DNA from 3 places in the Chitinophaga defluvii genome. Region 1 is predicted to be linked to each of the others. Evidence: riboswitches for the same ligand, from Rfam matches in the RefSeq annotation. Region 1 holds a riboswitch; each other region holds the start of a gene.
What was found. Region 1 has a riboswitch for S-adenosylmethionine ahead of ABR189_RS03220 (peroxiredoxin family protein). Riboswitches for the same ligand answer to the same signal wherever they lie in the genome.
Positions count from the first base shown of each region.

Region 2: linked by a shared signal. The riboswitch ahead of ABR189_RS09905 (trans-sulfuration enzyme family protein) and the one ahead of ABR189_RS03220 (peroxiredoxin family protein) in region 1 are both predicted to bind S-adenosylmethionine.
Region 3: linked by a shared signal. The riboswitch ahead of ABR189_RS26460 (trans-sulfuration enzyme family protein) and the one ahead of ABR189_RS03220 (peroxiredoxin family protein) in region 1 are both predicted to bind S-adenosylmethionine.

Region 1 is NZ_JBEXAC010000001.1:838,094-848,464, forward strand. It holds gene ABR189_RS03205 (TonB-dependent receptor) at 1-2,468, opposite strand, end outside; gene ABR189_RS03210 (cytochrome-c peroxidase) at 2,539-3,507, opposite strand; gene ABR189_RS03215 (YceI family protein) at 3,720-4,370, opposite strand; gene ABR189_RS03220 (peroxiredoxin family protein) at 4,508-5,803, opposite strand; SAM riboswitch class I at 6,044-6,144, opposite strand; gene ABR189_RS03225 (hypothetical protein) at 6,387-6,869, opposite strand; gene ABR189_RS03230 (TetR/AcrR family transcriptional regulator) at 7,133-7,741, shown strand; gene ABR189_RS03235 (TolC family protein) at 7,790-9,052, shown strand; gene ABR189_RS03240 (HlyD family secretion protein) at 9,084-9,983, shown strand; gene ABR189_RS03245 (ABC transporter ATP-binding protein) at 9,988-10,371, shown strand, end outside.
Region 2 is NZ_JBEXAC010000001.1:2,627,296-2,637,666, reverse strand. It holds gene ABR189_RS09925 (response regulator) at 1-221, shown strand, start outside; gene ABR189_RS09920 (redoxin domain-containing protein) at 233-871, opposite strand; gene ABR189_RS09915 (hybrid sensor histidine kinase/response regulator) at 1,126-3,303, opposite strand; gene ABR189_RS09910 (NAD-dependent epimerase/dehydratase family protein) at 3,600-4,571, shown strand; SAM riboswitch class I at 4,652-4,765, shown strand; gene ABR189_RS09905 (trans-sulfuration enzyme family protein) at 4,975-6,156, shown strand; gene ABR189_RS09900 (dicarboxylate/amino acid:cation symporter) at 6,153-7,382, opposite strand; gene ABR189_RS09895 (NirD/YgiW/YdeI family stress tolerance protein) at 7,592-7,948, shown strand; gene ABR189_RS09890 (sulfite exporter TauE/SafE family protein) at 7,957-8,928, opposite strand; gene ABR189_RS09885 (TolC family protein) at 9,110-10,371, opposite strand, start outside.
Region 3 is NZ_JBEXAC010000002.1:3,107,302-3,117,672, reverse strand. It holds gene lipA (lipoyl synthase) at 53-949, opposite strand; gene ABR189_RS26475 (hypothetical protein) at 986-1,819, opposite strand; gene ABR189_RS26470 (OsmC family protein) at 2,068-2,481, shown strand; gene ABR189_RS26465 (DUF2851 family protein) at 2,549-3,838, opposite strand; SAM riboswitch class I at 4,028-4,146, shown strand; gene ABR189_RS26460 (trans-sulfuration enzyme family protein) at 4,334-5,512, shown strand; gene ABR189_RS26455 (homoserine dehydrogenase) at 5,595-6,776, shown strand; gene ABR189_RS26450 (Maf family protein) at 6,839-7,408, opposite strand; gene ABR189_RS26445 (geranylgeranylglycerol-phosphate geranylgeranyltransferase) at 7,408-8,349, opposite strand; gene ABR189_RS26440 (KdsC family phosphatase) at 8,380-8,901, opposite strand; gene iscX (Fe-S cluster assembly protein IscX) at 8,926-9,165, opposite strand; gene ABR189_RS26430 (2Fe-2S iron-sulfur cluster-binding protein) at 9,196-9,531, opposite strand; gene ABR189_RS26425 (Rossmann-like and DUF2520 domain-containing protein) at 9,648-10,371, opposite strand, start outside.

The DNA.
Region 1 (10,371 bases):
AGGTAGTTAAACCGGCGTCCGTTATACAATGCCTGGAGCGTAATCTTTTGCCGGGGGATGTTAGTCGTTACCCGGGCCTTTTCTGCTTCACTGAAAATAACATAACGGTATTTCTCCAGCTCTTTAGGGGTATTGACCTGGGTAACCTCATTTTTTACAAAATTACCTCCGGCGATGAAATGGATACTACCGGTACGTATGGGTATCTTGTAACTGCCGGTAAATTCTATTCCTTTGGTGCTTGTACTGAAAGCATTGTAGAAGAATTTCGCCTGTGTGGTACCTGTTTGTAAAAGGAGATTCCTTACTTCTGCCGGCAGGTTAGCATCTGTAGCGGAGAAATTGCCGGTGTTGCCTACCCGGTTGTCGATGTCTATCAGGTAGGCATCAACGGTCAGTTCCACATTGGCAGCTGGCTGGGAAGTGAGGCCGGCCGTATAGCCACGCGACTTTTCCGGCCTGAGCAACGGAATACCAAGGGCACGTGTAGCTGCACTTTTATTAGAGGCCGTTACCTGATCAATTGCCCTGCCTTGCTGAAAGCTGGTAGAGGTTTCCGTATAATAGAACTGTGCCAGGTCTGGCGCCCGGAAACCGGAGTTGACTGCTCCTCTGATCCCCAGCCATTTTGCAAAGCTGTACCGGGTGGCGATTTTTCCGGTGGTAACGTTGCCAAAGTCTGAAAAGTTTTCAGCACGTACCGCCGCAGATACCAGCCAGTTTTTAGTGATATTGGCTTCTATATCCACATAACCTGCTACAATAGCACGGTTTACATTTACTTCATTGCCCGGACGAAACCCCGCGTGGATTTGCGACCCCGGAGAAAGTCCGTTCAATGCAAGAAAACCTGCATCAGACTGATAGGGAATGCCTGCGGCTGAGGTATCTATTTTGTAAATGGGACGCAGGTCGGCTTTAATATAGGAAGCCTCTTCTCCTGCAATGATCTGGTACGTTTCTACACGGTATTGTCCGCCAAAAGCCACATTTACGCCATGAAGTGTCTTGTCGAAGTAACGGCTGAAATCCAGGCTGGCGGTGTTCTGGGAGGCATTGTACTTTCCGGCGTCAAAGGTAGTGGGACTCTTTAATCCCAGGCTGGCGTTCAATGAATTGGAGATGACGTTACCAAAATTATTTTTGCCATATACGTTGGAAAGGTCTACCTGCCAGCGGCCAATTTTTCCGCGTATGCCAAGGGCCAGCGATTTATCTGTAATGTCATTGTCCATAGCAGGTAAAAAGCCGTCCGGATAAAGAAAGGAATTATTCCGTTCCGTCCATCCCGGTAAGCGGTATACTGCGGTAAACTGGGAATTACGATGACTGATCCCTCCAAAGGCATATATTTCAAAGTCTGCTTTAACTGGTACCACTGCATTGAAAAACAGCAAAGCATCTTTAGCTTTATTAGAGCCACCGCCACGTTGATCAAAATGATGCCGGTCTATTCCTCTTGCCTTCAGGATGGCTTCGTCTATTTCGCGGGTATAGATTGCATCGTAAGGCCTGGTATTAGCTCCGCCGCCATATATCGGTCCGTTATAAAGACCCGCATCATCGCGGCCGGGCTGCAGTGATATTGCCTGGGTAGCAAATTCTGCAGTAGTATTCAGGTACCCGCCATTGTTTCCGATTTTTACACCGTAATTGGCGCTGGTACGCGTGCTTAATCCATCTCCCCGTCGGCGGGTACTGGCAGTACTACTTACTGTCAGCTCATCTGTCTTTTTCCGGAGCACAATATTGATCACACCAGCAATGGCATCAGAACCGTATTGCGCTGCTGCGCCATCCCTTAATATTTCTATACGCTCTATGGCACCTGCAGGAATAGCATTCAGATCGTAACCGGTAGCGCCATTACCTAATCCACCCCAGTTTACATTGGAACTTTTATGCCTTCTTTTACCATTTACCAGTACTAATAACTGATCTACTCCCAGCCCTTTTAATTGTACCAGATTGAGTGCTGAACCGGCATCACCGGCGTTGCTACCATTTACGGAATGAAAGGAAGGTGATACATACTGCAATAACTGTGTAATACTGGTTTGTGGGGCTGTTTCCTGTAATGTCCTGATATCTATAATGTCTACCGGTACCGGAGAATTGAGCTTGGTGCGGTTAGCACTGCGAGACCCCACAATCTGTACTTCACTGAGGGCCTTACTGTTTTCCTGTAAGGATACAGAGAGTCTTTTGTTATTACCGGTAATGACCTCCTGGGAATGGTATCCGATAAAGGAGAAAATAAGCACACTATCCTTAGGGGCATTTAATTGGAAGGTGCCATCATTACGGGAGCTTACTCCCTGCCCCGTACCTTTTACTACGATCGAAACACCAGCCAGTGGTGTATTGTCCCGTGCAGATACTACCACACCGGTGATAACCTTTTCCTGTGCAATAGCTGGTATGATGAATAATAGCGTATAAAAAAGGAGGTGTATTTTTTGTTTCATGTGTATCTTTTTTAGAGCTGCTAGCTATGAGCAATGATGTTTTGTTGGCAATGCCTGATGTTTCCTGGGTTTAATGAGCGACCCTCTTCACAAAACGGTCATCTGTAAGTGCTACCAGGAATGCTTCCAGATCACTGACTTCCTGCTCACTGAGATTTAGTGGTGCATTAAGTGACAGGTCGCGGTTAATGCCATCATGAACAACTACATCCGGTTTATTGTAATATGCAATCACTTCCCGGAGTGTTTTAAACATGCCATTATGCATGTATGGTGCTGTAACAGCTACATTCCTTAAGCCGGGTACCTTAAAAAAGCCCATGTGTGCAGTATCCCTGGTGGCATCAAATCTGCCTGCATCCAGTAGGTTTTTACCATTATACAAACCGATGTTTTTAAAGCGGTCTGCGGTAAAATCTTCACCGGAATGACAGTTGTTACAGTTGGCCTTACCAATAAACAATAACCTGCCCCGGATGGCTTCGGGGGACATCGCATGATCGTCCCCGTTGATATACCTGTCATACGGACTGTTGGCAGTTTCCAGGGTACGTTCAAATGCTGCAATAGCTTGGAGCAGGTTCTTTTCTGTAACGGGGGTATTGAATACCTGCCGGAAAGCTTGCTGGTAAACTACATCTGCATTGAGCCGGTCAACTGCTTCCTGTATAGGTAAGCCCATCTCTGCAGGAGAAATGATAGGTTGTAATGCCTGTTCTTCCAGGGTAGCTGCCCTGCCATCCCAGAAATAGTTAGGCCTGCCGGATAAATTGGTAATAGCAGGTGTGTTGCGGGTAGTGGGTGTACCATTAATTCCCTTACTGAAGGCAACCGTATCTGCAAAAGCATATTGCGGCAAATGACAGGAGGCACAGCTGAGCGTTTTGTCTTTAGAGAGGATGTTGTCAAAAAACAATTGTTCTCCCAACTGAGCTTTGGTAACCGGCGTATTGTTGTTCCGGCTTGTTTGAAAACCTGCCAATAGTGTGGCTATTGATAGGCCACCCAGCAATAGAAATATCATTCTTCTTATGATCATGCTTAGCAATGGTTGATGAGTTCAGGCAATACGATTCCTGTTAAAGGCTTTGCAGCCTTTTAGGGCAGGTATATCCTGCCTGTTAAACAGGATGTAAAATGGAAGTTGCTTCAGGGGGATTCCGGATGTGTTAGCATATCCCCTGGAATGATATGTTACTCCAGGGGTATGATAACAACCTGCTTAGATAATGGTTGGTTTTTATACAGTGTTTATTGTGCGCTTGCTACCAGTACAACATCCAGGTCAAAATCGTCATAGATAACTTTGTCGCCCAGGTTCTCAAAAAAGCTTTTTGAACGGAATTTGATATCGTATTTGGTACGGTCTATTTTAATATTCGCTTTTGCGGAAAGTTTGTTGTTGGCCACAGCAATAGTTGCCGGAAAAGTGATGTTGTTGGTAATACCTTTAATCGTAAGCTTACCGGCAACGTCGTATTTTCCCGTACCTTTTGCAGTAACACCGGTGATAGTGAATTCGGCAACAGGAAATTTTTCTACGGAGAAAAAGTCATCACTTTTCAGATGGGTAAGCAATTTACTCCTGGTTTCCGGGTCTGTAATATCTGTATTGGTAATAGTGCGGGTATCCAGGGTAAAGGTGCCGCTTTTAAGGGCATTGTTTTCTACCTGTAATGTACCTCCGTTGATGTTGATGTTACCGGAGTGTTCGCCGGTCACTTTTTTGCCTGTCCACGTAAGTTTGCTCTGCTGGTTGTTTACCAGGAAAGTAGTGATTTTAGCAGGAGCGGGATTGTTAACGGTGCTTTTATGTGCAGCTGGTTGCCGGGATATCTGAACGGTAAAAGCCATTAAAACAAATATTACAGCAATCAGGGCAAGAGAATTTAAGCGTTGCATATATGGTATTGTTAGCTGGTGGTGATATAAATATTATCGAATGAATGTTGGTGTTGCTAGTACCTGTAAGGCTATCGGAACAGCCTTACAGGATTTGGAAAAAGGAAACTACCAGACAGATCAGGGGCGCTTTCGCATTAATGTCCATTGCTGGCCACTACTGTTTTTTCTGCAGGTATGGGTTCTGCCAGCAGCGCATCCAGATCTTTATTCCATTTGGCTACATATTCTTTATAATAGGTGCCGGTAACTTCTCCGGTATAGCCCGTATGGATCTGACGTACTTCTCCCTTGCGGTCAATAATGATCGTGGTTGGAAACGCCATCATACGGTTGAGCGCGGGGAGCTTTTCTGAAGCCACTTTCTTATCAGCAATACCGCCAAACAAAATATCATATTCTATATTGTATTTTTCTTTCAGTTTACCCAAGGTGTAACGGGCATATTCCAGATCATCCTTTTGTTCAAACCCAATGGCAATGGCTTCTACGCCACGGTCTTTGTTTTTATGAAACCAGGGCGCCAGGAAGGAGGTCTGATCGGTACAGTTAGGGCACCAGGTACCTATGATTTCCACAATGACTACTTTTCCCTGATACTTTTCATCACTGAGAGATACATTATTCCCATTCAGGTCGGGTAAAGTGAAGTCAAGTTTTTTATACCCTTCTTTGAGGTAGGTAAGTTTGTAGGGATCAGGAAGTTCGGCAGCAGCATTTTTTTCACCATCAAATTTGATATTGTTGTAAATACCCAGGCTTAATTCCCCTGAAAGGGATTTATCATCATTAATCTTTCCTTTAATATAGATGGGGCTGGGGCCGGTAAAGCCGGATAATACAAATTCGTCTCCCTGTACCGTACCTTCCAGTTCACGGCTGTCGCCTACCACAGACAGGATCACCCCGGTGAGCTTATTACCATTTTGTTTTAATAACCCTATTCTGTTTGGAGTGGCTTCTTTACTATATATTTTCAGGTCCCATTTACCAGACAGGTCATACGCAGGCGGGTTGGCTGTGCCTGGTTCAGCAAAGCGGTAAGACTTGCCATACTCTGCGGTGAAAGGCAATGCATTGCCCCGGAAGTTGGGCACCAGGCTGCGGTATTCCCCTGTGATTTTTCCATCAGATGCTATCCTGGCTACCAGTGCGGCATCATATGTATTCATTTTAATGAAGAGTGAATCATCACCAATGCGCTTTACATGGAACTCATCCCGACGGGATCCGTTCAGCAGGGTAAATACAGCATGCTCAGGATCTTTCCCTTTTAATTCAAAATTAAAGGGAACTTCAGATTCACTAATGGTAAATACCCCACGCCAGATACCTTCTTTTATAAAGGGCTTTTTGGGGGAAGCCAGTGCGGCGGTACTCCATACGGAAGCAGCCAGCAGGCTTGCTACAGCAAGACGGTTACTAATTTTCATAGTTGATTTTTTAATTGGATTAAATGACTTTGGTTTTCAGGGGAGTAGATTGTGGCCATAGCTACTCCGTTCATTCCTGATGCGGAATGGCAAATAGATAGGACACAAGCATTCCTGCATGCTCACACATCCTGAATAAACGGAGAAAGGCTTTTTAGCAACAAGCGCTCCCTGGCCGGGTGAAGTAAATGCAACATCGGTGGCAGTTGCGGTGGTAATGATTGTTGTTCATGGTTAGTCAATTTATATTTTACATATCGTTACCAGGTTAGCACTTATTCCAGGGTAGGAAAGTTGCTAGAAGTTCGCAGAGCCTGACTCTCCCTTCTTCTGTATAAATTAACTAATTAATGGTGGTGATTAATTAGAGTGGTAGTGCAAAGATAGGTGGGGTTATTTTATTTTCCAAATAATAGTCTATAAATTTTATGGACTAATAATAATCCATGATAAAAGCAGGTGTAGCAGGTAATTCATAAAAGGAGAGCAGAGGACTTAAGGAGCCTGATGTATTGATTAAAATAAAAAGTCCGGTAGATGAAAATGCTACCGGACTTTTTAAATATCATTAATTTTTAAGATCCTATTCCATATTATAGCTGTTCAGGCTGGCTGGAATATCATTGATATTAGCCCTGAAAGGCATTGTTTTTCCGTCAAACAAAAATATTTCCCAGCCATACTTCGGATCATTCATATCTATTTTATGAGAGGTGCCATCCGACAATTTAAAATGTAAAGTGTTATTATTCGTAACATCTATGATTTTAATGCCTTTGCTTTCCAGCAATTCTTTGTCGGCAGCCATGTAATTGAGATTGTCATCAGCCAGCGTATAAAAAGCTTCGTCTGTATTTGTTTTTTCTATGGCTTCAATTTTTGTACTGTCCGGTGTACAGAAAATAGCACAGGGAGTAGTAATGGTAATTATATTGGAAGTTCCTGACGCAGCGGTACTTTGTGCTGCCAGCGGAACGTCTGTGGCATTTTCCTGTGCTGACTGATCGGGCTGATGGCAAGCGGCAAGGCAAATCAAGATAATTGGCAAAAGTTGGTAATACTTCATGGAATAATAGTATGGTCTTTTAAATGACCTGTTTACAGGTTGTTCAAATACAGTATAAGGATATCGCAAATTTAACCTTAAATATTTAAAAAACAATTAGTGGGTACCTGCGATATTATTGTGTTGACTGGTAGTTTTTTTAATTATTACATCATAAATGTGCCCAATTTCTAATCCCTGAATAGCCCTTTCAAAAAAAAGTTGGCAGATTAGGAATTAGTATTACTTTTGTATTAACCAAATGGTTAAACATATTAGTTGATATGAACGCGGAAAAAAATACGGAAGAACAGATTATTGAAGCAGCCAAGAAGATCTTTACAAAAAAAGGATTGGCAGGTGCGCGTATGCAGGATATTGCAGATGAGGCCGGGATTAATAAAGCAATGCTGCATTATTACTACCGGAGCAAGGATAAGCTGTTTGAAATAGTATTTAACGAAGCGATCAATAAGGTCATGACCAATCTGAATACTATCCTGGCAGCGAAGATGCCTTTTCCGGAAAAGATTAAGGCAATTATAGAGAATTACATAACAGCTTTAACGGCTAATCCGCAACTCCCCTTATTTGTTCTGCATGAAATCACGCAGAATCCGGAAATGTTCATCAGGGAATTGAAAGCCAGGGTAGGATTTCCTAATGTAGCTGCTTTTATGAGAGAAATTGTGGAAGAAGGTGAAAAGGGCACTATCCGGAAAATAAGTCCGGTGCAGCTGGTGATGAATATCCTCTCCATGAGCGTATTTCCATTTGTTGCCAAACCGCTGTTTCAGGCAGTGGCTGAGATAGATGATGTGCAGTTCCGTATGATAATGGAAGATCGCAAACGGGTATTGGTAGAGTTTATTCTGGCGGCGTTGAGGCCGTAGTTTTTTTTATTTGCTTATTAACCATTTAGTTAAATAAAATAGTTGATAATGAAAAAGTTCGTTTGGTGCTTATTGTTAGTAGCTACTCAAACCAGCGCTCAGGATAGCACTGTTTTTACGCTGGAGCAATGCCAGCAACTGGCCAGGGAAAACTACCCATTGCTGAAGCAGCAAACGGTGCTGGACCAGATCCTGCAATGGCAAAACAAAAACAGCAACACGGCCTATCTGCCACAGGCAGAATTAAACGGACAAGCTACTTATCAGTCTGATGTAACACAGATCCCCATCAAACTTCCTAACATGACGATTCCTGTATTGCCTAAAGACCAGTACAGAGCCACCATAGATATAAAGCAGCTGCTGTATGACGGCGGATTTACCCGTGAACAAAAAGCATTACAATCCCTGCAGCAAAAATCAGAGCAACAGAAAGTAGAAGTGGAACTATATCGCCTGAAACAACAGGTAACGCAGGTGTACTTCAGTGCATTATTGGCGGAAGAGTATATCGCTGCTTCCCGTCAGGCGCAGGCAGATGTGCAACAAAGAATAGAAAAGCTGACTGCAGGCGTCAATAATGGTACTGTGTTGCCTTCTAATGTAGACCTTTTACAGGCAGAATTATTAAAGATAAACCAGCAGGAGATTGCAGCGCAATCCTCCAAAGGCTCCTCGATAGAAGTGCTAAAGCTGCTTATCGGCCAGCAGGTAGTGTCTGCAATAAAACTGGTAATGCCCGGAGTAGTAATAGCTACACCTGCGGATACACTCAACCGGCCGGAACTGCAATTGTATCGCTTACAATCAGATGTACTCAAACAACAATCTGCATTAACGGGTAGCAAGCAGTTGCCGCGTATCAGCGCCTTTGTACAGGGAGGATACGGCCGTCCCGGATTAAATATGCTGAATACTGATTTTGCAGCTTTTTATACGGGTGGTGTACGGCTCAACTGGACATTATGGAACTGGCGGTATCAGCGGAATGAACAACAGGTGCTGGCATTACAGCAAAAGAATATTGCCAGCCAGACAGCTACTTTTACGCTCAATACCAGGGTGCAGCTGGCACAGCAGGCGGCAGAAATAGACCAGCTGAAACAAATACTGGATAAAGACCGGGAGATCATTACGCTGCGTGTCAGGGTAAAGGAAGCTGCGGCAGCTCAGCTGGATAATGGCGTGATCACCGTACACGATTACCTGTCGGACCTGAATGCGGAAACACAGGCCCACATCAATCAAAGCACACACGAAATACAGCTGGCTATGGCACATATCAACTACCAGCTTATTCAGGGATATTAAGCACTCACTGTTTTTGTAAAAACACGTCATCATGAAAACAACATTTACGGGAATACTACTGGCTACTGCCTTAATGGCCTGCAAGTCCAATAAACATGAAGCAGATGCCTACGGGAATTTTGAGGCAGTAGAAACCATTGTTTCCGCAGAAGGTACCGGCAAAATATTAGTGTTTGGTGTGGAAGAAGGCATGATATTACCTGCAGATACTATTGTAGGCTGGATTGATTCTACACAGCTGCACCTGAAAAAGACGCAGCTGCAGGCAAATATTAAAGCAGTACTCAGCAAAAGACCAGATGCAGGTCCGCAACTGCAGGTAATCCGCGAACAGATCGCTACACAGAAAAGAGAACAGCAACGTATTACCAACCTGCTCAATGCCCGCGCTGCAACATCAAAACAACTGGATGATATCAATGCACAGATAGCAGTGCTGGAAAAACAATATACCTCCCTGGCCTCTTCTTTGCAAACACAAACCACCGGACTTACTTCCGAAACGCAACCTTTACAGGCACAGGTGGCACAGGTAAATGACCAACTGTCACAAACCCGCATCACCAATCCCCTCCACGGAACAGTGCTGACTAAATATGTGGAAAAAGGAGAGGTGGTAAACTATGGTAAAGCACTTTATAAAATAGCTGACCTGTCCGAAATTATTTTGAGAGCCTATGTAGGTGAAGAACAATTGGGACAGGTAAAAATAGGAGCGCCTGTAACAGTGCTGACGGATGCGCCGGAAGGGAAATACCGGGAATGGAAGGGGACCATCACCTGGGTGTCTGCTGCAGCAGAATTTACGCCTAAAGTAATACAGACCAAAGAAGAAAGGACCAACCTGGTATATGCTGTTAAGGTAAAAGTAAAGAATGATGGCAGTATCAAAATAGGCATGCCGGGAGAACTACAATTCTCAAAACCATAATACCATGGGAACTCCTATTCAAGTAACCGGTGTATATAAAAAATTTGACGCTGTACAGGCACTAAAGGATATTTCTTTTGATGTACAGCCGGGGGAATTGTTTGGATTGATAGGGCCGGATGGTGCAGGGAAATCTACCTTATTCCGCATACTCACCACTTTACTTTTGGCGGATAAAGGTAATGCTACGGTAAATGGCCTGGATGTGGTAAAAGATTATAAAGCAATCAGAAAGATAGTAGGGTATATGCCGGGGCGGTTTTCTCTTTACCAGGATCTTACGGTGGAAGAAAACCTGCACTTTTTTGCTACCATTTTTAATACCACCATTGTTGCCAATTATGACCTGATCCGCGACATCTATGTGCAGATTGAACCTTTTAAAAAC
Region 2 (10,371 bases), 1.8 Mb from region 1:
TCGCGGAGGTACAAAAAATGGACCACCTGAAACATATTCCGGTGGTGATATACACCACTTCTTCTCATGAACTGGATCAGCGCGAAACTAGGGAGCTGGGGGCTGCCGGATTTCTCACCAAGCCTAATAGCCTGAAAGAATTAAATGACGCGCTGATGGATATCATCAAGGGAAATACTGCCCTGGAGTTCCGGCGCAATTTCCTGCCTTATATCAAATAACAACAGGGATTTTACTGTGCCTTTCTATAGGTATATTCTCCGGTGGTATTGTATACTGCAGTGAGTAATTCTCTTGCAGGTAATGTCTTCTCAAAATAGGGATCTACAAAATCATAGGTGATCTTTTCTAATGGAGATACCACATAAACAGCAGGAATAGGTACGTCTGCATTAATACCGGAAATCCTGTCCCAGATAGGATCAGATTCAGCATAAATACCAAATTTCTTGGCAATTTTATTGTGCGTGTCATGTGCGATGGGTAATGTGAGCGACTGCTGTGTTACCTGGTATTGCAAATAGGCCTTGTCTTCTGCTGATAGTAGCAATAATTGTCCACCCATTACTTTGATATCTTCCTGTAAATCCTGTAACGCGGCTAACAGACGCTGGCCGTAGCCATTCCAGTGTACAGAATAAAATGCAATCACCAGCGGGCGCGTTAGTAAAGTTTGTATGGAGGTAATGCCGGCAATATCTTCCAGCAGGCCTCCATTTACGATGTGCTGGCTGCTGTGAATGGAGAATAACGGAGCGGTATCGCCCTGTTTTGCGGGATTAATCTTTGTAATACTTCTTAATTTCTTGGGGAAACGTTCGGGCAACGGTGCCTCCAGAAAATCCGCATATCTGTTGTTGATAATGAACATATTCAGTTTTTTAGGACGTTTGCTGCTGGCATACGTCTGGTGGTTGGGAATGATTTTTACGATTTACAGTGTAAAGATAAGGGGAATTTTTATTAGTCCACTAATTAAGTAGGGTATTTGTGTAAAAATATTTTTATCAGTAGGAAAAGTGCGGGTGTTTACCACCTGGAAGAAATGCTGCTGACAGGCCATAGATATGCTTTCCGGACATATAGTGACCGGATATAGAGGAGGAGGGGGATGCTGGTTGTGGATTACTTTAGCACCGGGGTAGGCGACTTTTGAATATGTATGTTGATCTTTTCCAGGATATCTTCTTCCCGGTAAGGTTTTAGAATATAGTCATTCAATCCCGCTTTCAGGTAAAAGTCCAGATCTTCCTGTAATACATTGCCGGTGATAGCAACAATGATAACACCTGCTTTGTTTTTATCGTTCATCCCCCTGATTGTCTCTGTCAGGGCAATACCATCCATGCCTGGCATATCGATGTCAGTGAGCACCATATCATAATGATGTTGCTGGTACAATTCAAAAGCCTCTTCACCACTGCCAACAATTACATAATCGGCATTGATCCTGTCGAGCAGCAGGGCCAGTAGTTTTCTGTTCAGGATACTATCGTCTACCACCAGTAATTTGAGTCCATTAGGTACCTTGCCTGGTACACGAACCGGTTCCTGTGCATCTGTAGAAGTCTTTTTTACAGGAGTAATAGTTGGAATGATTGTTTTGTAGGGAATTTCAAAGCTAAAAACAGATCCTTTACCTACCGTGCTGGTTGCCTGTATTTTTCCGTTATGGAGATCTATGATCTTTTTAGTGATATGGAGCCCCAGGCCGCTGCCTTCCTGCTTGCGGGGATTGGCATTCCCGCCCTGGATAAATTCTTCAAATATTCTGGACAGGTCTTCAGAATTAATACCTATGCCGGTATCTGTTACTGAAACTTTAAGCAGGGATTGGCCTTCTTTATCCGGGTACAGTGATGCATTGACGGTAACACTACCGTGTGTAGTAAATTTGACCGCATTACTTACAAGATTAGTGATGACCTGTTTTAAGCGGAATTCATCTCCCAATAGCCGGGTATTAGCCGGAAAGTAGATGTTGGTATTCAGTTTCAGCCCCTTGTCATGTGCTAATACATGCAGGCTTTTGGCTACCTCTTCAATAGTCTGTTTTGGGGCGAACTCAGACAAGTTTAAAATGGTTTTATCAGTTTCCATTTTTGTAAGGTCAAGGATGTTATTAATGACGGATAGCAGCATATCTGACGAAAGCTTTATTGCTTCTACTGATTCTCGTTGATTTTCATTGAGTTTACTTCTTCCAAGCTGTTCTGTATAGCCGAGTAGCGAATTAAGCGGGGTCCTGATTTCATGGCTCATCGTAGCAACAAATTCAGTTTTCAGCAAAGCAAATCTCTCGGCCGATTTTTTAGCTTTCAACATGGCCAGATCATATCTGTATAACCGCCAGATGTTAAAAATGATGATTACTGACAGTAAAAATATAAAAGATATTTCCCAAATGGCACCTTTATCAATTTTATACAGCGTTTGATCAATATCCTTACTCAAAAGCAGCCGTCTTTTATCCGTTGCAGCAAGCACACTGAGCTTTAAATCCAGTAATAAATGCTGTAACTCGTTGAACAGCCGTTCGTTAGCTACTACCAGTTCATATTCCTTGCGATTGAGGTTCCTGTGATTGGCCTGTGCACTCTTGATAAAATTACTGTAATATTCCTGCACTTTCTTAAGCTGGGCATCATTATAAGCTTTGGAAGCCCGGCTGCTGTCTACCGCACGCTTAATAGTGGTAACCGCCTGTTTCTTTTGCTGCACCTCAACTTTGTTGGTAATAGCATCCCTGAGCCTGCCAAACAGCTTACGCTTTCCCTTTACAATCTCTGCAGATTCTTCAATAACGGTATCCACTTTTTCCCGCTGTACAAATGCCGGGGGGGCTACCGCAATTTTTATCGGTGCCTGCGCAGTAGTATCCCATTCCTGGGAAATGTTGAGCAGGGAATCTATAAATGATTTGCTCCGGATAAACAGCCTGGCTTTTGCTTCTTTTTCGCCCAGCAATCCCTGCAGATGTGCTTCAGTAGAATCCTCATTCTCTATTGCTTCCAGGTTTTCAGCTACATGCTGAATAGCTGCTGTATATTTGCGGAAATAACTATTATCGTAGGTAAGGGTATAAAAACGAAAGTTATTGTCTGCTGCATACAATGACTGAATCGCTTCATCAATATGACTGATATCTACTTTGGTGGCTACCAGATCCTTTACTACCAGCGTCAGCTGCTGCGTATTTTTCTTCCGGAAAAAGGCAATCATGAAAAGTGATACCAGTATAATTACCATCAGTATTAAAATGGCAAAGCGGTAAAAGACTTTCTTTTCATAATTTATATACATAAAACCGGGCCTTGTTATTTGATGGTAAGCATGATCAGGGTTATTGCCAATGCGAAGCAAAGCTAAAGCATTTTTTGTTTTTTATTAGTATGGATATCTCAATGCCATAGAAGCATTACAGCCTTTTAATAATAAATACGATATACATTATTTTTGCATATATAATGTAATAAATGTTTATGTGAATGTATCAGATTGACATTGCTTTAAGTGAAGGATAACAATAGAATAAATATACCGGGAAAATTTAAAATATTTTATATTCTCATTCGTCTTCCTCTTAAACCATAAATCAGATGAATATGCCATTTACCAATGATCAGGCTACGCCATTATATACCATTTTAGGGGCCGGTGGTATTATCGCAAAGGAATTAACCAAAGAGTTGCTGGCACACAGTAAGCGGGTCCGGCTGGTAGGACGTAACCCACAAACTACAGCCGGGGTTGCTGAGTTGGTGCCTGCGGATCTCACCGATTATGCACAAACCCTGGCGGCGGTAAAAGGAGCTACGGTGGTTTTTTTATGCGCCGGATTAACTTATGACCATAAAGTATGGGGCGTGGCATGGCCCAAGATCATGGACAATGTTATCAATGCCTGCAAGGCAGCCCAAGCCAGGCTGATCTTTTTTGACAATGTATATATGTATGGATTAGTCAATGGGAAAATGACGGAGGATACTCCTTACCATCCCAGTAGCAAAAAAGGAGAGATACGGGCACGTATCGCCAGCAAGCTGATGGAAGAGGTGAAAGCTGGCAATATCCGGGCGAGCATTGCCAGATCAGCAGATTTTTATGGCCCGGGGGCTTCCTCTACCGGCATCCTGAATATGCTCGTTATTGATAAACTGGCGAAAGGTAGCCGCGCTATGTGGTTGGGCAACGACCAGGTTACCCACAGTTTTACTTTTACCCCAGACGCCGGTAAAGGATTATTCCTCCTGGCCGAAAACAAGAATACCGACAACCAGGTATGGCACCTGCCTACTACTAATCCGGCACCTACCGGAAAAGCATACATTAATATGATCGCGGCACAACTAAACGTAAAACCACGATATATGGTAATGGGAGGAATGATGATGAGGATGGCAGGATGGTTTGATAACACGATTAATGAAATACGTGAGATGCTGTATCAGAATAATTATCCTTACATCTTTGACGCAACTAAGTTTGCTCAACACTTCAATTACGTGCCCTGCTCTTATGAAAAGGGGATCCAGCTTACTTTGGAGGCGCTCCACCAACCACCACATTAAGTAGCGGACAAAAAAAATAGGAAGCAATTGTTGGAAAATTGAAAATTCTTGATTTACCTTTGCTCCAGTTCTTTAAAAGTTTCTTATCAAGAAAGACTGAGGGAAATGGCCCGATGACGTCTTAGCAACCATCTACAGTACACTACTGCAGACAGGTGCTTCATCCATCCTCCTGAAAGGAGGAAAGATAAGTCAGTATTCAGGTTTACTTTACATTATTCAAAATAGAGAAAACTCATCTGGCTGCCAGGTGAGTTTTTTGGTTTTATACCAATGCCTTAAGGTTGGTATGACTTGTAAAGACCCGCTTTCCGCTCATCTTCCTCCTCCCGTACTTCTTTCCTGATAAGCAACACCACACACTGTTTAATCAATTTTATCATCAAACTAAAAAACACAACCGATGAGTACAATTACTGAATTAATCCATGCTATCCCTGTAGATCCGCAAACAGGTGCTATTGCCGTACCTATTTATCAAACTTCCACTTTTGTGCAGGAAGCACCAGGGATCAATAAAGGATATGACTATGCCAGAAGTAATAACCCTACCCGGGCAGCGCTGGAAAAAATCATAGCACAACTGGAAGGAGGGGCAGTTGGTACCGCCTTTTCCAGTGGTCTTGCTGCGATTGACGCTGTGCTTAAACTGCTAAAATATGGAGATGAAATAGTAGCAGTAGATGATATCTATGGGGGCGCGTTCCGCCTATTCAATAAAGTATATGAAAAGTTCGGCATCAAGGTGCATTATGTAGATACAGCAGATACACAAGCAGTATTCAATGCTATCACACCTGCTACCAAACTGATATGGCTGGAAACACCTACGAACCCCACCCTGAAAATATCGGATATCGCCGCTATTGCAAAAATCGCAAAAGCCAACCGATGTTTATTTTGTGTAGATAATACTTTTGCCTCTCCGGTATTACAACAGCCATTGGCGTTAGGAGCAGATATTGTAATACATAGTGCCACCAAATATCTGGGTGGGCATAGCGACCTGATTGCAGGGTTGGTGATTACCCAAACACAGGAACTGGGAAACGAGATCCGGTTTTATCAGAATGCATGCGGGGCTATTCTTTCGCCATTTGACAGTTTCCTGCTGATCAGGGGTATTGAAACAGTGCATTTGCGTGTAAAGCAACATTGCGCGAATGCACAGATAATTGCTGAATACCTGGAAAAACATCCGGCAGTAGAAAGGGTGTATTATCCCGGCTTACCTTCCCATCCCGGGCATGCATTGGCGGCCAGGCAGGCCAAAGGATTCGGAGGCATTGTCTCTTTTACATTGAAAACTGATACGGAAGAAGCGGCTACTGCCTTTGTAACCAGCACGGGGTATTTTAAACTGGCGGAAAGCCTGGGAGGGATCAAAAGTTTATTGTGTCATCCCGCCAGCATGACACATAAATCTATCCCTGCAGCAACACGCCGTACGGCAGGAGTGGCGGATAGCCTGATCCGCCTGTCGGTAGGACTGGAAGAAGCCTCGGATTTGCTGGCTGACCTGGATAGGGCGTTTGAAAAATCAGCCTTGATTTATCAGGAAAAGAGTACGGCGGTGAATGTTTAAGTGGCCACTCCTTTTTTAGGTTTTAGTACCCTGGTTACAAGCATTGCTGCAACCGTATCGCCGGTGGCATTCAGCAAAGTGGCCATTGGATCTACCAGAGTGCCAATGATCAGCAGGGCAGGGAGCACTTCTACCGGAAATCCATATACGGACATGGCCAGTAGTTCTCCTACATACCCTCCGTTAGGAATGCCTCCTTCTACGATGCTTACAATAACAGTGATGCCTAAGGCCAGCAACACAGCCTCTGGGCTGTTAAATCCTTTGCCCAGTATGGCAAAAGCAACAGCTATTTTAATTATAGAAGAGATACTGGAGCCATCTTTGTGGAGGGAGGCGCCCAATGGGATTACCACATTGCCAATATGCTCCGGCACGCCCATTTTACGGGATGCATCCAGGTTGGCAGGAATAGTGGCAATGCTGCTGCAGGTGCCTACAGCGGTAAGAGAAGGCACCATATTGTTCTTCCAGTATTTTCTAACGCCTGCTATACCTCCTGCCAGAAATGCATAACAGCTGAACCCTGCCAGATAGTAGAACAGGCCTAGCCCATAATAGAGCCCTAATGGTTTGGCATAGGCTCCAAAAAGTTGTGGCCCTACTACGCCTACCTGGTAGGCAAAGTAGGCGCCCAGCCCAATGGGTGCCAGTTTCATGATCAGGATGAGTAATTGTTTCATCACCTCGTTGCCGGCATACAGGAACCTGCGGAAAGGTGCCGCTGCTTCGCCGGCACGTAATACGGAAAAACCCAGCAATACCGCAAAGATGATAAAGGGAAGCATGTTTTTCCGGGTCAGCAATTCAAAAAACTCGTTTACGCTTAGTAATGAGGTAATCTGTGCACCTATACTTTGTTCGCTGATGGTTTCCGTTACTTTTAATCCTGCTGCCAGCTGCACCCGGATCGGAAAAATCCAGGTAGCTACGATGGTCAGCAAGGCGGCAACCAGGATAGTGCCCAGGAATACCAGAAACATAGCGGCTATTATCCGTCCCAGTGGCTGGGAGCGGTCTACCTGTGCAATGGCGGAAGCTATGGCAAAAAATACCAGCGGAATCACTGCCGTAAAGAGAAGATTCAGAAAAATATCTCCTACAGGTTTGATCACCGCTACGTCTTTACCGAAGATAAGCCCCAGGATACTGCCAACGGCTATACCTCCCAGTAATAACAAAATACCTGCATAGTTGCGGAGAAAGGAACGGAAACTGAGCGCCATACAGTGTAAGTTATTGGTATGCTTAATTACTATCAGCCTGTTTTATGAATGTACGAATTATCAGGCAGCAATACGGGTTCAAATACTTTGACGTACCTTTGCAATACGGATAACCAGGCATATTGAACATTTCAGATGCAGGTATTGTTTTAATATAAAGGAAACCGGATACTTTTCCATTGATAGTTAACAGATAAAACAAAATCAAAATGACGCGTTTATACCTATTAGTTACCTTGTTGTTGTTTACCTGCTGTGGTTATGCACAGGATAAATCACCGGGTGAGGCGCCTAAATGGTATACGGTAGGAGAGGCCATACGTTACGCCAGACAACTGGATACCGATGGTACTATTGTCAAAGTGAAAGGTTATGTCATGAAAAAGCTGGATAAGGAAACTTATTTATTCACTGACAGAACTGCTGAAATAAAAGTGGTGATCGCTGATAAATTTCTGCCTGCATTACCCTTTAATGAAAAAGATGAAGTAGTATTATCCGCCCGGGTAAACTATGAAATGAATAAACCGGCTATGCTGGAAGCGAAAGAAAAAATAGAGCTCTGACCGTTGTGTCAGAGTAATTTAGTCAGGAACCCATAAATACTTCTCATACTTACCAATATCACAATAATACCTACTGCTACCATGATACTTTTCGCAGAAATGCGGTTAGAAACTCTGGCAGCAATGGGTGCTGCGATAGCGCTGCCTATTACAAGCCCTGCAATAGCATGCCAGTGTACGGTATGCAGTACCGTAATGAAAGTAAGAGAGCTGAGCATGGCTATAAAAAAACGGCTTGCTTTTACAGTACCCAGAGAGGTACGTGGATTACGGCCTCCGGCTATCAGAGAAGATAATACAATGGAACCCCAGCCGCCGCCACCTACTGCATCAATAAAGCCGCCACCAAATCCCAATACGCCTATCTTTTTAATCTTTTTCTTACCCACTTTCCTGCGGGCGGATTGAAATGCTTTGGATAAGATAATACTGCCCAGGATCAATGTATAAAGCGATACCACTGGTTTGGTATACTGGCTGTAATGCTCAAGAGAAGACAGGAGGTAAGCGCCTATGACAGCACCGGCTATACCCGGAAATAACAGCAGCTGAAATAAACGTTTGTTAACATTTCCCATTTTAAAGTGCATCCAGCCTGCAATGGCATTGCTGAGTATCTCTGACAAATGCACGGCTGCACTGGCGGATGCGGGCGGAATACCCATAGAAAGTGAAAAAGTGGTGGAAGTAATGCCGTAAGACATCCCTATGGCGCCATCTATCATGGCAAACACAAAGCCTGCTCCCAGGAAATAATAAAATTCTACGTCTATATCTGCTACATAATGCCGGAAAACAGGCGTACTATGCCATAACACTACCAGGATAACCGCAGTAGCAGCCAGGCATATACTCCACAGGAGTAAACGTAGCCCCTTCCTGGATGGACCAGCAGGGGGAATGGCCAGTGCGGGCGTGGTTACAGGCGTTTCTGGCTGCGCCGGGGCAACCGGAGGTAATGTAGTAATAATTTTATCCATTTACTTCATTGCGATATGAGCACAAAGTACATAAACTCTATTTAATTAATAGACTTTATAGGAGAATATTTATAAAAATAAATAACCCCGGCACAACGGCCAGGGCTATTTATTTTACATCAGACAAAGTATGTGCTGAATATCAGCTATTTATGACAACATGATAAAACGGGCGTTGGGGTTATTGCCATCCACCTCCCAGGGCACGATACAGCTCTATCGTTCCCTGGAAAATCTGCTTCCGGGTGATGGTCAATGCCAGTTCGGCTTCCAATACACTTTTCTGGGCCGTAATGATTTCCAGGTAAGAGGCATATCCGGCCATGTAAAGGTCTTGCGAAGTAGCTACCGCTTGTTGTAATACCGTCACTTCTTTTTCTTTCAGCTGGTTGATGGCCTGCTGATTTTCTACCTGGTTCAGGGCGGTAACTACTTCCTGGTAACTGTTCACAATTGTTCGCTGGTATTCATAAAAGCTGGCAATGGCGGCGGCTCCGGCCTGCTTATACTGCGTATTCAACTGTTGTTTATTAAAGATAGGTGCCGTTAATCCTCCTACGATACCATAAGCAATAGAAGAGGGGGCCTGGAATAGCAGGGACGCATTAAATGCATTCAGTCCTGCATAAGGTGTAATGTTGAAAGAGGGCAGGAATGCTTTTCTGGCCGCATTTACATCAGATTTAGCTGCCAGCAGTTCCAGTTCAGCTTGTTGTATATCCGGTCTGCGCAATAACATTGCAGCGGGAATACCTGTTTTTACATTTATCCGCAACGGTTGTGTAAATATATCCCTGGTGCGCACAACAGGCTGCTGGAACCTTCCCAGTAAGCGATTCAGCTGGCTTTCTGTTTGTACAATCTGCTGGCGGATAGTATGCTCCATGCTTTGTGTGCTGAGCAGTTGCGCTGTGAATTGCTGCACTGCCAGTTCGGTGGCCCTGCCTCCGGCTTTTTGAATGTTGACCGTTTCTACTGCTTTTTGCTGTAAGGTGATATTCTTACGGACAATCCCCAGCTCATTATCCAATGCCACCAGCTCATAATACATGCTTGCTACCTGGCTTACCAGGAGCGTGGTTACCAGTTGCCGGCCTTTTTCGCTGGCCAGCAGGCGGGCATAGGCGGCCTTTTTGCGTTGCTTCAGCTTTCCCCAGAGATCTATTTCCCAGGATGACCGCAGCCCCAGAAAGTACTCCGGTGTAGGTGTAGGGATACGCTGATTTTTATCAATATTGGGCGACAGGTTGGTGTCAAAATTGCCCACCCCATTCAGCGTGTAATCGGCATATTTATCTACCCCTGCACTGGCGGATATATCCAAAGAAGGCAACCAGGCATGTTTGGCAAGTACCAATGCTGCCCGCGCGGTGTTGATGCGCTGCAAGGCTATCTGTAAATCAAAATTGTTCCGGAGGGCAGTATCTATCAGCTGCTGCAGTG
Region 3 (10,371 bases), on a different contig from region 1:
AATCACCCATAAAGGGTGATTTTAATGTAATGTTTACAATGCTGTGAGTAATCTATTGTGGACGACCACTATGAATATGTTTCTCTGCATGATAAGATGACCTTACCAGCGGACCCGATTCTACATAGTCAAGTCCCATTGCATAGCCAATTTCACGGAGTTCGGCAAACTCATCCGGGTGTACAAAACGTACTACCGGAAGATGTTTGGGAGTAGGTTGCAGGTACTGGCCTAATGTTACAACGTCACAACCGTTGTCGGTTAAGTCCTGCATTGCCTGTACCACTTCTTCTTTTGTTTCGCCCAGTCCCAGCATAATGCCGCTCTTGGTACGCATACCACCTTCTTTTAACCGGCGTATCACTTCCAGGCTGCGATGGTATTTAGCCTGTATCCTTACCTGTTTGGTTAAACGCTCTACTGTTTCCAAATTATGGGAAACAATTTCAGGAGCTACGTCTATCAAACGCTGAAGGTTTTCCCATTGTCCGCGAAAATCAGGGATCAGCGTTTCCAATGTAGTATCCGGATTCAATGCACGGATGGCTTTAATGGTATTTGCCCAGATGATAGAGCCACCATCTTTTAATTCATCCCTGTCTACTGAAGTAAGTACGGCATGTTTTACTTTCATGATATAGATGGCCTCTGCTACACGCTGGGGTTCATCCCAGTCTACCGGCTCCGGCCTGCCCGTGGCGACTGCACAAAAACCACAGCTACGGGTACAGATGTTTCCTAATATCATAAAGGTAGCAGTACCGGCTCCCCAGCACTCGCCCATATTAGGACAATTACCGCTTTCGCAAATAGTATGTAATTTATGGGTATCTACCAGTCCTCTTACCTGCTTATAATTTTCTCCTATCGGGAGCTTCACGCGCAGCCAATCCGGTTTTTTAACTCGGGTGGCGGCTGGTTCTGCGGCTATTACGGGTAATTCTTGCATCGCTGATTCCTTTCTTTTAAAAAGCAAAGTTACTACTTATCTCCTATTCCATCGCTTACCAAACTGCAAGCTTACATATGCATTGAAAAAGAACTGTTTATGTTTATTATCCAATTCTACCATAATAGGCACTTCCTTGGTATAGTACTCTGCATTCACGCCCACTTCCAGTGCACTCACCACTTCATTGAAATGCGCCCAGTCAAATCGCATACCTGCTCTGGCATGTAATCCCGGTACCAGTTTAATTTCGCCCCAGCCCTTGCCAAAACCGGCTCCTCCGATAATGTCTGATGGTTTGATAAACGAAGTATCATACGTGGTGCCCGTACCATACTTCACCTGTATGGCACCTCCCGTATTCGGGTCCCGGATGTTCAGGTAATAAGGCTTCATCAGCCCCAGGGAGATGCCTCCATAATAGATAGCACTCACTTCTACCCCATTCTTATTACCTTTTCCTCCTATTAGGTACCGTTGTCCTATGCCCAGCTTTGCCTGGTAAAAATTGTTCTGCTTCAGGAAAATATAAGGCTTCTCAGAATAAGACTCTCCCCATGGACCGGTACCCAGGTATTCTCCGGCACGTTTATGCTCATGCGGGTCTTTCTTTTCTGCAAACTCAAACTGAAAGTAATTGACGATCTTCCGGTTCTTACGGTACCCCATTTCCAGAAAACCTCCCCAGCCATCCGTATTTAACCGGCCTCCTATAGAAAAATCACGCTCATACATATTTTCCCCTTCTTCTCTTTCCTTAAAGAGGGAAATACGCTTTAACTTCTTTTGCTCTTTCTCCTCTTTCTTCGATTGGCGGGACGGGTTATTGGTTTGCGCCTGCAAACTGCCGCCGATTAGTAGTAAAAGCAAGAATAAGTGTAATTTTTTCACAGTAATGGGCTATTATATATTTAATAAACGCTTGTTTTATAGTATTGTTACAAACCTACAGGTTTTTTTCTTAAAATTAGTTGCTGTCAGCCCACAAGGCCTTCGCTTCAGCTCCACAAATCCCCACCGGTATCACTATTCCCGGATGACTGTTCTATACCCGCTCACTGCCTGCCATTGACCAATTAATAAAAATACATTTATTTTACATTTCCAATCTTAAATAAATGACCATGCAAACCGCACAGATAATATATACCGGAGAACTTCGTACCACTGCTACCCATCTACAGTCTGGCACCGTCATAGAAACAGATGCGCCTGTAGACAACAACGGTAAAGGCGAACGGTTTTCTCCTACCGACCTGGTAGCTACGGCTTTAGGCTCCTGTATGCTGACTATCATGGGCATCACTGCCCGCCAGCACCAATGGCAAATTGAAGGCACCCGGGTAAGTATTCAAAAAATCATGGGCACCGAACCCCGCAGGATCACTGGTGTAAAAGTGAGTTTCGACTTTCCTGAAGGACACCAGCTGGGAGAAAAAGAAAGAACCATCCTCGAAAGAGCAGCACTTACCTGCCCGGTGGCCAAAAGTGTACATCCGGATATTTTGCAGGATGTAACGTTTAATTGGTAAGCTGTTAGCGGTTAGCCATAAATCATGATGGCCAGCTAAAGGCTAACAGCCAAAAGCTAATAGCTTTTTAAAATATGCCCTCCCGCAGCAATTTGGTACCTATTGCACATTGCAGGCAGCGCTTTTCGTCACAATAGTATTGTTTCAGCTGTAATAACGCCTGCGATTCCAGGGCGCATCGCTGGGGTACTCCCATGGTGTGCCATCCGGCCGTGATTTTATTCTCTTCTGCAGGTAGCTGGCTGAGCAGATGAAGGGCCTTTTCCTGGTATTCCCGGATCCCTTTTTGCTGACCATAAAGAAATAGTAGCGGCAATACCGTATTAATCAGGATGTTATGTACTGCTAAACGGGCAGGACGGGAAGTTTTTTCAACAGGATGATCAAACCGGTAATGAGTTTGCCAATACGCGGATGGCTGTACGGAAAATAATTGCTCCAGTGCTGCAATCGTTTCTGTTTCCAGAATCCTGGAAAATAAATGAGAGGATTGGTGTAATAATCCGGCAAAAGTGGCAATACGCATACTCGGAAAAGAGGCGGGACGCATGCGCAGCCAATTCCATGCATAAGGTACCAGCGGCTTCAACTGGTACTTATGCTGCAGATAGTGATATTCTTCCTGGAGCTGACGGGGATACTCCTCTATAAACGCTCCTTTTAACAACCCAGCCTGCCCGAACAATAATGCCTCCAGCTGCATTAAACCAGGCCTGTGCCGGATCAGTAAGTGATGCGGTAAAGATTGTGCCAGCTGTAAAAAGGGAAGGGCATTTACCGGTGTACCAAAGCTCTGGGCTACTGCCCAGTAGCATACCTCTTCCCAATTGTATTTGTTGTATACCAGCCAGGCCTGCATATTACTGGTTTTCCGCTCCCATCGCTCGGCCAGTAACCGCTCTTTCCAGCTATACCAGGTAAGCAATGGTACCTTAGCTGCTCCAAATGCACAGGGAACAAAACGAAGTGATTGTCTTAACTGCTCATACCTCTTTAATAACAATTTGGGAATATGCTCCTGCAAAACAATACAAGGCGTATATGGAGCTACCGGCGCGGCAATGTCATGCTCAAATACCACATGCAGGATGATATTGCTATACCGGGGATTATGCTGGTGCCCATGCCGGAACCAGTCAGATGTTTTAAGATGCAGCTCCACATTTCCCATCCATAAAGTATCGCCGATCCTGAGCCTCGCAGCAGTAAAATCAGGCCCTTCATGTTGATTGTGCTGTCCGGGATGCATCACCTGCACCTTTTCGCCGCTTACTGTAGTAAGCCCTTCCTGGCTAAATAAACGGAATTGCCAGATGTGCTGAAATAACTCTTCTGTGAGTAGGGGGTTAACACTCATTATATTAATGTTTAATTGTTGCATGCTTCCGGCTTATCCGGCATGACAAATTCCCGGATAGCTGATTTCAGTTAAAAAAACATCATAAAAGGAGAACAAAGTACCAATTTACGTAAATAAAATTAAATTTGATACCCATTTGGAAAATTCACCAAAGTACGCTTACCTTTGCACGCAGTTCTTTTACATGACTTATCCAGAAAGGCGGAGGGACTTGGCCCTGCGATGCCTTAGCAACCATCTCGTTGTAAAACGGGAAAAGGTGCTAATTCCGGCTTCAGTATACCTATACTGGAGATAGATAAGTTGGCAGAGAAACATCTTCGTTCCTATTAAGATTATTGAGCTCTTCCAACAACCGGAAGTGCTTTTTTTTTGCCCATACCCCTCCTTTCTCAAAGATTTGTTACGTTAAAACAAGAACATTTGCGGACATACGTGAATGAATGACATGGGCTATCCGTACCTTACGGATAACCACTAAAAAAACAGCACATGAAAACAGCTACACAATTAATACACAGCATTCCCATCGATGAGCTGACAGGCGCTATCTCTGTGCCTATTTATCAAAGCTCCACCTTTGTACAGGAATCGCCGGGCATTAATAAGGGCTTTGAATTTTCACGTGCCAACAATCCTACGCGCAAGGTACTGGAAGACCTGATCTGTAACCTGGAAGAAGGATATGCGGGCTTTGGCTTTGCCAGTGGGATGGCGGCTATTGACGCGGTCCTGAAACTGCTCAAAACAGGAGATGAAATCATGGCAGTGGAAGATACCTACGGTGGTATTTTCCAGGCATTCAATCATATGTTTGACCGGTTTGGTATTAAAGTAAACTATGTGGATACCAGCAACACAGATAAAGTACTGGCAAATATTACACCCAATACCCGCATTATCTGGCTGGAATCTCCTACCAACCCTACCCTTAAAATATCTGATATCAAGTCTATCAGTAAAATAGCCAAACAACATAATATCCTCCTGGTAGTGGATAATACCTTGTCCACTCCTCTGGTGCAGCAACCTATTGTATTAGGGGCGGATATTGTGATCCACAGTGCTTCTAAATACCTGGCGGGACATACCGATGTGATTGCCGGCCTCGTAGTGGTCAACAATAAATCCCTGGCCGATCAGATACGTTTTAACCAGAATGTTTCCGGTGGTATCCTCAGCCCTTTTGAAGCATGGCTTACGGTGAGAGGGATCGAAACATTATGCCTGCGCCTGGAAAAACAATGCAGCAATGCTATGACTGTTGCTACCTGGCTGGCAGCCCACCCGGCGGTTGACAAAGTATTTTATCCTGGTCTGGCTACTCATAAAAACCACCACATCGCCCGTAAACAACAAAAGTATTATGGGGCTATGGTAAGCTTTTCCCTGAAAAATGATAACATTAAAAATGCCATCCGCATCGTAAATGCTACTAAACTTTTTAAACTGGCAGAAAGTTTCGGAGGAGTGAAAAGTATGCTCAATCATCCTGCTACCATGACCCACCGGGTTATCCCGGAAGACTTCCGTAAAAAGGCCGGACTCCAGGACTCCTGCATCCGCCTGTCTGTTGGTATTGAAGATGCGGAAGACCTGATCAATGATCTCAAGCAGGCACTGGAAAAATTAAATCACCCGGCCGGCAAACAGATTACCATTTTACAGTAATACACCATTCAGCAAAATAAAAACAGCTTACAGCTACCGGCGCAAAGCCTGCAGCTCATCAAACCAGAAGTATAAATAAAGTATGGAAAAAAAAATCATCAATTTAGGCATTTTTGGATTCGGATGCGTAGGACAAGGGTTATACGAAGTACTCAATAGAACAAAAGGTATTAATGCCCGTATCAAAAAAATATGTATCAAAGATCCTTCTAAACCACGGTCTATAGATTCCAGCTATTTTACTACCGATAAAAATGAAATACTGCAGGACCCTACTATCGATGTGGTGGTAGAACTGATCAATGATACGGAGGCGGCTTTTGAAATTGTAAGCACTGCACTCCGCAATGGCAAAGCAGTGGTAAGTGCCAGCAAACGCATGATCGCAGAAAACCTCCCGGCGCTTTATCAGCTGCAGGTAGATAACAAAGTGCCTTTCCTCTATGAAGGCTCCAGCTGCGCCAGCATTCCCATTATCCGCAACCTGGAAGAATATTATGACAACGACCTGCTCAATGCAGTGGAAGGTATCTGCAACGGCTCTACCAACTATATACTGACAAAAATTTTTGAAGAGAACCTGAGCTTTGAAACTGCGCTGCAACAAGCACAGGATAAAGGTTTCGCCGAAACGGACCCTACCCTGGATATAGAAGGCTACGATCCTAAGTTCAAAATCGTTATCCTGCTATTACATGCCTTTGGCACTTTTGTAAAGCCGGAAGAAGTGTTCAACTTCGGGATCCATCACCTGAACGATTTTGATATCCAGTTTGCCAAACAAAGAAACTGTACCATCAAGCTGATCGGTAACTGCCGCCGTCAAAACGGAAGCGTATTTGCTTATGTACTGCCACACCTGATTAAAGAACATAACCTGCTGTCGGATGTGGATAACGAGTACAATGGTATCCTGCTGGAAAGCGCATTTACCGACAAACAATTCTTTGTAGGTAAAGGTGCTGGTGGTACTGCTACTGGTAGTGCCGTATTATCAGATATCTCTGCATTGCTTTATAACTACCGGTATGAATACAAAAAGATCAAACAAGCTAACCAACCGGCATTTACCAATGATGTACAGTTAAAAATATACCTGCGGTATAAAAACCCGGAACATGTGGAACTCTCCGAGTTTTACAGCATCTCTGAAAAGTATGAATCTCCTACCTGGCGTTATATAGTAGGGGTCATTAACCTGGAGAAATTAAAAGAAGCAGACTGGCTTACCAACAAAGATGTAAACATCCTGGTGCTGGAATAATATTTGCGTTTTACGCTCAACCAACCAATCTCACGGCGCAATTTATTTGCGCCGTTCTTTTTTTACATCGTTTCCAATACTTCCAGCACCTTACTTACCGGAAGTCCCATCACGTTATAAAAACAACCATTGATGCCATCAATGCCTACGGCGCCTATCCATTCCTGGATGGCATAAGCACCAGCTTTATCAAAGGGTTGATAAGTATCTATGTAATAAATGATCTGCTCTTGTGTGAGTGGTTTAAAATGTACGGCAGTGGTTTTGGAAAAGGCTTGTTCTGATGTGCCTTGTCTGATCACTACACCGGTGATCACCTGGTGCGTGCGCCCGCTTAATGCCGTTAATATACGGATAGCATCTTCCCGGTCAACTGGTTTTCCTATAATGGTCTCATCCAGTACCACTACCGTATCTGCTGTAAGCACAATATCTTCCGAAGTGCATAATGTGGCTACTGCTGCCGCCTTCTGACGGGCAATATGTACAGGTACCTCTGCAACTGGCATGCCCTCCGGGAAAGTTTCTTCCGTTGCTACCACCTTTACTTCAAATGCAACACCTGCCTGTTCCAGTAATTGTTTACGCCTGGGCGACTGAGAAGCCAGGATCACCCGTTTACCCTTATACATCAAAGAAAAAGTTTAAAGAATATCATTGATAAAATACCAGTGAGCATCACCCATTTTACCAGGGAGCTTACTTTATGATAATGGGCAGGCAGATGCGCTTTTCTTAATAACACCCAGGCATATATGCAAGGCAATTGTACAAATACCAGCAGGTATACAATGGCGATCCACCAACCTAAGATCCATACCCGGAGCTCCACCATCACCAACAATAATTGTAATGCCAGGAACAACCCATCACATAACCGTTTAGCTGGCTGCATGCCCCATACGATGGGAATGGTCCGGCAACCATCCTTGCTGTCCCCTATCATGTCTTCCAGGTCTTTTACCACTTCCCGTACCATAGAGATGATAAAAGCAAATAAGGCATAAATACCTATTATCTGGATCAGCTTACGGCCCACCGGAGACATAATAGCCTCAAAGCTTTCATAGATCTGTTTTTCATAAAAACCTACCACCACCACAGAAAGCGCCGTCAGTAAGGATATCACCACATTACCGATCAATACCTGCCGCTTAAAGGAAGTGGAATAAAACCACAACAAAAGGGAACTGATCACCTGTGTTAATCCCAGGTATATCTGTCCGGTTTTCCAGGCTACAATAAATCCAAGGGAAACACCTGCCATATTAAAAATGGTATGCCAGGCCATCGCCCAGCGGCGGCTGATAATCTTATCTACCACCATTTTATCCGGCTTGTTAATAATATCAATGTTGATATCGAAGTAGTCATTGATAATATATCCACCGGCTGCAATTAATATGGTGGATAATGATAGTAAAAAAAACTCGCCACCGGATAAGGAAGGGACCTCGCCGCTTTTCACCAATACCGGTGCCACTACACAGTATTGCAATAAAAACTGGGTAAGTGCTATATATATAAGATTAGGATATCTTATTAGTCTGAAAAATGCTGGTAAAAGCTTCATGGTTTCAAAATTGCGGTAAATGTACTACGACTATATGCTCCGCACACTGTCGTCCATCATCCAGTGATCATTGAGCTTCAGTACTTTTTCTATTACTTCCCGTACACAGCCCTGACCTCCTCCCACAGGAGAAATGTATCTGCAAATACTTTTAATTTCCGGTACCGCATCTGCCGGACATACCGCCAGTCCTACCATTTGCATAGGCCGGTAATCCGGGATATCATCTCCCATAAACAGGATTTCCTCCCATTGTAAACCATGCTCCAGCACATAATCTTCCAGCTTTTCCTTCTTATCATGTACGCCGGTGTAAATATCACGGATGCCTAATCCCTGCAACCGGCTTACAACGCTCTCCGACTTGCCCCCTGAAATGATTACCACCCGGTAGCCCATCTTCACTGCCAGCTGCAACGCATACCCATCCTTAATATTCATCCTGCGCGATAACTCCCCGCCTGGCAATAACTGCACTGTACCGTCCGTAAGCACACCATCCACATCCAATACAAAAGTTTTAACCGGCTTAAACAGCGAAAGTACATTCATTTGATCCTTGATTTTTATAAGCAGCTATTTCTGACTATCCCGCCATTCATATACCCAGGTACTCTGAATCATTTCCAGATGCCCTTCATTGCATTCTTCCCGTTTGCCCTCAAAATTCGGCAACTGCAATACCCATTCCAGCAGGTCGGTAAAACGGATACGGTAGATCTTACTCTCTGTAAATTCTGCGCCGAAACGTTCATACAGCTTAATCGCTATATCTTCATAGTCTTTCCAGTGAATGGGGGGTTCAAAATGCAGCATAATATGATTAATTATGGATTTATTAATTACCTATTCCCCATGGATCAACGTCTGATCCGGAATAGTTACCAGCACCTGTCCACCACTTTCCTGTAAAATACACTGACAGCTTAAACGTGAATTTAACCGCGGATTACGCGCCCGGTCTATAAAGTCCTCCTCCCGGTCTGTAATCTCTTCTACCAGTTCCTCCCCGCTATCTATATAAATATGACAGGTACTGCAGGCACATACCCCACCGCAATTATGATGCAGGCGGATGTTGTGCTTAAGTGCTACTTCCAGGATCGAGTCTCCCTCCGGTGCATTTTTAACGGTTACTTCTTCCAATCCCTGCTGCTCAAACTTAAATGTAATATTATACATGCCCATCATTTAAAACAGACCGCAAAAATATTTTTTAAAAGCCACTTCACCAAGGTTATTACAAACGGGGGCCTGCCATATAATATATATTATATGAATAGCGTCCCCCCTGGCAGTTAGCGCTGACCGGCATGAAACTGGTAAATACTGTCGGACAATACCTGATACACCAGCTGTAGCTGGTCGTCCCCTTCCAGTAGGGAGCGGTGCAGAGCCATTGTAATCTCGTCCTGCCGGAGTGCGGGGCCTGTTTGCACCGCCTGGGGCGGATATTTCTCCAACCGGTCAAAGGTTTCCTTAATAATGGGCTGCAACAGGGTAAAGTCCAGCGATTGTTGCTCACAATACGCTTTGGCCCTGGCAATCAGGTGGTTGGTAAAATTATTACACAACACGGCAGTCAGGTGTAGGCGGAGCCGTTGGGCCGATGGCATTACCTCAATACGGGAGGCAATACTCTGGGCCAATGCCTGCAGCCGGCGGAGTACCTCATCATTGCTGGCCTCCATTATAATAGGTATAGGTGGGTACGTTTTAATCTCTTTACGGATAGATTGCAGGGGATATAAGACACCTGTATGGGTCGAGATCCGGGAAATCGCGTCCAGCGATACGGCCCCCGAAGTATGTGCTACAATCCTTTTTCCCAACCGCAGCTGGTCGTTCAGCTCTGGCAATGCCGCGTCACTTACCGCCAGCAGGTAGGCATCTGCATCCATATGGATATCCGTCATATCGTCCGTATACGGTACATTCAGTATTTCACCCAGCTCCTTCGCATGCTCCCTGTTACGGCTAATCACCTGCACCACCTGATGTCCATGCAGCTTCAGCAGGTGA